2 linked regions of the Bacillus pumilus genome follow. Each later gene encodes a partner of the first gene's protein in a complex. Links are inferred from orthologs where the notes say so. Each region holds a gene or a part of one and is shown in the gene's direction. Other genes may lie near its edges.

Evidence for each region.
Region 2: rny (region 1) and pfkA share a complex: the UniProt entries of both Bacillus subtilis proteins name them as parts of the possible RNA degradosome complex. The link is inferred for Bacillus pumilus from one-to-one orthologs.

What each region holds. Positions count from the first base shown.
Region 1 is NZ_LT906438.1:1,675,977-1,678,900, forward strand. Bases 37-2,882 are described here. They hold rny (ribonuclease Y), read left to right. Parts: upstream 37-601; coding sequence 602-2,164; downstream 2,165-2,882. Other genes in these bases: recA (recombinase RecA), read left to right, coding at 37-295; CKW02_RS08425 (TIGR00282 family metallophosphoesterase), read left to right, coding at 2,253-2,882. Also shown: more of recA, read left to right, coding at 1-36; more of CKW02_RS08425, read left to right, coding at 2,883-2,924. UniProt on the Bacillus subtilis protein: Endoribonuclease that initiates mRNA decay. Initiates the decay of all SAM-dependent riboswitches, such as yitJ riboswitch. Involved in processing of the gapA operon mRNA, it cleaves between cggR and gapA.
Region 2 is NZ_LT906438.1:2,603,996-2,607,041, reverse strand. What follows is about bases 34-3,001. They hold pfkA (6-phosphofructokinase), read left to right. Parts: upstream 34-1,021; coding sequence 1,022-1,981; downstream 1,982-3,001. Other genes in these bases: pyk (pyruvate kinase), read left to right, coding at 2,009-3,001; accA (acetyl-CoA carboxylase carboxyl transferase subunit alpha), read left to right, coding at 34-679. In the rest of the region: more of accA, read left to right, coding at 1-33; more of pyk, read left to right, coding at 3,002-3,046. UniProt on the Bacillus subtilis protein: Catalyzes the phosphorylation of D-fructose 6-phosphate to fructose 1,6-bisphosphate by ATP, the first committing step of glycolysis.

The sequences.
Region 1 (2,924 bases):
AGCACCGCCATTCCGTATTGCAGAAGTAGACATTATGTACGGTGAAGGAATTTCAAAAGAGGGCGAAATCATCGACCTTGGAAGCGAACTAGATATCGTACAAAAGAGCGGTGCTTGGTATTCTTACCAAGAGGAACGTCTTGGACAAGGCCGCGAAAATGCGAAACAGTTCCTTAAAGAAAACAAAGATATTCTTCTCATGATTCAAGAACAAATTAGAGAGCACTACGGTTTGGATACAAACGGAGTGAAAGCAGCTGAAGAAGAAGAAGGTCAAGAGGAATTGGAAATTTAAAGACTAAAAGACGCTGAAAAGCGTCTTTTTTTTACATTTACATGACAGCTAGCAGGTCAAAAGTTCTGTCTTTGCTTGAAATAACGACTTACGCCTCAGTCTGACTAGCTTGACAAGTATTTCCGACACAATTACAATGGAAATGTATCACTTGTTTTTCTTAACATGATTGATAACTAATTTAAACTTGACAAGGGCAGTGAGGATCTCATTCCCTGTGAAGGCCCTGTATGTTGAGACACAAAACAATGTACATGCCGACACTTTATTTGTAAAACCAAGTTCATAGCAAGAGGAGGTGAAAATATGTCGCCTACGATGTTTACGATCATCTCCATTTTGCTGAGCCTAATCTGTTTAGTTGTTGGCTACTTTGTTCGTAAAACCATTGCAGAAGCAAAAATATCCGGCGCAAGAAACATGGCCGAACAAATTGTTGAGGATGCAAAGCGTGATGCGGAAGCATTGAAGAAAGAAGCGCTCTTGGAAGCGAAAGATGAAATTCATTCCTTTCGTGTAGAGGCGGAGCAAGAAGTTCGTGAAAGACGTAATGAGCTTCAAAGACAAGAAAACCGTTTACTTCAAAAAGAGGAAAATCTTGATCGCAAAGATGAATCTTTAGATAAACGGGAGTCCCTGTTGGAGAAGAGAGATCATTCTCTGAATGAACGACAACAACATATTGAAGAGATGGAAAGCAAAGTGGATGATATGATTCGTTTGCAGAAAGCCGAGTTGGAACGTATTTCAAGTTTAACTCGAGATGAAGCGAAACAAATCATTCTGGATCAAGTTGAAAATGAGCTTTCCCACGACATTGCAGTCATGACGAAAGAATCTGAAAACCGAGCGAAAGAAGAGGCTGATAAAAAGGCGAAAAATATTCTTTCACTTGCGTTACAGCGTTGTGCAGCTGATCATGTAGCTGAAACGACGGTATCTGTAGTCAATCTTCCAAATGATGAGATGAAAGGTCGTATTATCGGACGTGAAGGACGAAATATCCGTACGTTAGAAACGTTAACAGGTATTGACTTGATCATAGATGATACACCTGAAGCTGTTATCCTATCGGGCTTTGATCCGATTAGACGTGAAACAGCGAGGATAGCTCTGGACAAGCTAGTCCAGGATGGCCGCATTCATCCTGCACGAATTGAAGAAATGGTGGAAAAATCACGCCGTGAAGTCGATGATTATATCCGTGAGATGGGTGAGCAAACGACATTCGAAGTCGGAGTTCACGGTCTGCATCCGGATCTCATCAAGATTCTCGGTCGCTTAAAATTCCGTACAAGTTATGGACAAAATGTCCTGAAGCATTCAATTGAGGTTGCACATCTTGCAGGTCTCATGGCTTCAGAGCTTGGAGAAGATGCAAAGCTTGCAAAACGAGCAGGTCTTCTGCATGACATTGGAAAAGCCATTGATCATGAAGTAGAAGGAAGCCACGTAGAAATTGGCGTTGAGCTTGCGACGAAATATAAAGAGCATCCTGTTGTCATCAACAGTATTGCCTCTCACCACGGTGACCAAGAACCGACATCTATTATCGCTGTTCTTGTTGCGGCAGCAGATGCATTATCTGCAGCACGCCCTGGTGCACGAAGTGAGACGCTTGAAAATTACATTCGGAGACTTGAGAAATTAGAAGATATCTCTGAATCTTATGAAGGTGTTGAAAAATCGTTTGCGATACAGGCTGGACGTGAAGTACGTATTATGGTGAAGCCGGATTCAATTAATGATCTTGAAGCTCACCGTCTAGCAAGGGATATTCGTAAGCGGATTGAGGACGAGCTCGATTACCCTGGTCACATTAAAGTGACGGTCATTCGAGAAACTCGCGCAGTAGAGTATGCAAAATAGAGCGGTGCGCTTAGCGCCGCTTTATTTTTTTGTGTAAATATGCAACACTGATAAGAAGTCAATTTATAAGAGAAAGGGTTCAAAGCGCATGAAAATATTATTTGTTGGAGATATTGTCGGTTCACCTGGACGAGACACACTGAAAGAATACTTGCCAAAGCTAAAGAAGAAATATCAGCCCCACTTTACCATTGTCAATGGAGAAAATGCTGCTCATGGAAAAGGGATCACTGAAAAAATCTATCATGAACTGCTGCAAGCAGGAGCTGACGTGCTTACAATGGGCAACCATACATGGGATAAAAGAGACATTTTTGATTTCATCGATGACGCAGCCAACATGGTTCGTCCGGCGAACTTCCCAGAAGGTACACCTGGTAAAGGTCTGACGTTTATCAAAAAACAAGGGAAAGAATTAGCCGTCATCAACCTGCAAGGACGTACTTTTTTACCCCCACTTGACTGCCCATTTCAAAAAGTAGACGAGTTAATTGCGGAAGCATCTAAACGTACACCGTTCATTTTTATTGATTTTCATGGTGAAGCCACAAGTGAAAAGCTAGCGATGGGCTGGTATACAGACGGTCGTGCATCATGTGTCGTTGGAACGCATACACATGTTCAAACAGCAGATAACCGCGTTTTGCCAAAAGGAACTGCGTATATTTCAGATGTGGGAATGACAGGACCTTATGATGGCATTTTAGGTGTTGATCGGGAGACGATTATTAAACGATTCAAAACGAGTCTTCCAGTCCGT
Region 2 (3,046 bases), 930 kb from region 1 along the record:
AATTGCCACGTTTAAAGGGCTTCCTGTCACGGTGATTGGCCATCAGCGCGGTAAAGATACAAAAGAAAACTTGCGCCGTAATTTCGGAATGCCTCATCCAGAAGGCTACCGTAAAGCGCTGCGCTTGATGAAACAAGCAGATAAATTTAATCGCCCGATCATTTGCTTTATTGATACAAAAGGAGCTTATCCTGGTAAAGCAGCTGAAGAACGCGGGCAAAGTGAAGCAATTGCGAAAAACCTATTCGAAATGGCAGGACTTCGTGTACCGGTTGTCTGTATTGTCATTGGAGAAGGCGGAAGTGGCGGCGCACTAGGCTTAGGCGTAGGAAACCACCTATACATGCTAGAGAATTCAACGTATTCAGTGATTTCACCTGAAGGTGCAGCAGCACTGCTCTGGAAGGACTCATCACTTGCGAAAAAAGCTGCAGAATCAATGAAAATTACGGCTCCAGACCTAAAAGAATTAGATATTATAGATGATGTTATTAAAGAAGTGCAAGGTGGAGCACACCGAGACGTGAAACAACAAGCAGCCTACATTGAAAAAACATTAAAACAGTCACTTACATCTTTGCTCAAACTAACACCTGAAGAACTAGTCGAACAAAGATATCAAAAATACAAAGCAATCGGGAAAGTATCGGTTGAAAATCAATATATTGGGGTAAACTAAATAAACGTACAGCCTTTTTGGCTGGCGTTTATTTTTTTTCATCCTTTTTCATGAAAACCGACCTCATGTAAGCGCTATTTGAAAATAATTTTCTTTTGTTTTCATAAAGTTTGAAACGTCTGAAAATCCTGATACGGTGGGCTTTAGAAGGCTGGATCTTCCTCGCTTTTGAAAGAATTGCTTTCATGACTTTCTTAACTTTTGTTTAAAAACGGTTTATTTAATTGTATAATAAGTACGGTTTTAGAAATACGTATTGAAAACATCCGGTTTTGCTCATGATTGTTTTCAAGCAGTGGAAATGGTATGTTTAATTCATATATGGTCTCTGAGGTGAAAAAGATGAAGCGTATAGGAGTTTTAACGAGCGGTGGGGATTCCCCAGGAATGAATGCAGCTGTGCGCGCAGTTGTAAGGAAAGCGATTTACCATAATGTTGAAGTTTACGGTATTTATAATGGATATTCAGGTCTAATTAACGGTAAAATTGAGAAACTTGAAATAGGTTCAGTTGGCGATATCATTCATCGTGGAGGAACAAAACTTTACACGGCAAGATGCCCTGAATTCAAGACAGTTGAAGGTCGTGAAAAAGGCATTGAGAACTTAAAAAAATTCGGTATTGAAGGACTTGTTGTGATTGGCGGAGACGGTTCATTCATGGGAGCGAAGAAATTAACTGAGCTCGGTTTTCCATGTGTAGGTGTCCCGGGTACAATCGACAACGATATCCCGGGTACTGATTTCACTATTGGCTTTGATACAGCACTGAATACAGTCATTGACGCCATTGATAAAATTCGTGATACAGCCACATCTCATGAACGTACATACGTAGTGGAAGTAATGGGAAGACATGCTGGTGATATTGCTCTTTGGTCAGGTCTTGCAGGCGGAGCCGAATCTATTTTGATTCCTGAAGCAGACTATGACATGGATGAAATTATCGCGAGATTAAGAAGAGGGCACGAGCGCGGCAAGAAGCACAGTATCATCATCGTCGCAGAAGGCGTAGGCAGCGGTGTTGAATTTGGTAAGCGGATTGAAGAGGAGACAAGCCTTGAAACCCGTGTATCTGTCTTAGGACATATTCAGCGCGGAGGTTCTCCAAGCGCATTTGACCGAGTACTCGCAAGCCGTTTAGGAGCATACGCAGTAGAACTTCTTCTTGAAGGAAAAGGCGGACGCTGTGTGGGCATTCAAAGCAACGAACTCGTTCACCACGATATTTTAGATATCTTAGATAAAAAACATACAGTCGATCAAAATATGTACCGACTTTCACAAGAGCTCTCTATATAAAACGAGAAGACCTTAGGAGGAACAGTAATGAGAAAGACAAAAATCGTTTGTACAATCGGTCCAGCAAGTGAAACTATTGAAAAGCTGACTGAATTGATTGAAGCAGGAATGAATGTAGCCAGACTAAACTTCTCTCATGGAGATTTTGAAGAGCATGGCGCACGCATCGAAAACATTCGTAAAGCAGGTAAAACATTAGGCAAGGACATTGCGATCCTTCTTGATACAAAAGGTCCAGAGATCCGTACACGTACAGTTGAAAACGGCTCAATTGAGCTAGTCGCTGGTGCAGATCTTATCGTAAGTATGGAAGACATTGTTGGAAATACGGAAAAAATTAGTGTGACGTATGAAGAGTTAATTCATGATGTAGAAGTAGGCTCAACGATTCTATTAGATGATGGTCTTATTGGTTTAGAAGTGAAAGAAATTAACATGGACCGCAAAGAAATCGTCACAAAGGTCATGAATACAGGCACGCTCAAAAACAAAAAAGGTGTAAACGTACCAGGTGTAAGTGTGAACCTGCCAGGTATTACAGAAAAGGATGCCAATGATATTCTGTTCGGAGTTGAACAAGGCGTCGATTTCATCGCAGCTTCTTTTGTGAGACGAGCTTCTGATGTTCTTGAAATTCGTGAGCTTCTTGAAAAGAATAATGCGGCTGACATTCAAATCATTCCTAAGATTGAAAACCAAGAGGGTGTTGATAACATCGATGAAATCCTTGAGGTATCAGACGGTTTGATGGTTGCACGTGGAGATCTTGGTGTAGAGATCCCGGCAGAAGAAGTACCGCTTGTTCAAAAAATGCTGATCAAAAAATGCAATCGCTTAGGCAAACCAGTCATCACAGCGACCCAAATGCTTGATAGCATGCAGCGTAATCCTCGTCCAACTCGTGCGGAAGCAAGTGACGTGGCAAATGCCATTTTTGATGGCACAGATGCGATTATGCTTTCTGGTGAAACAGCAGCAGGAACATATCCAGTAGAAGCTGTACAAACGATGCATAACATTGCATCACGTTCAGAAGATGCACTCAACTATAAAGCCATTCTTTCT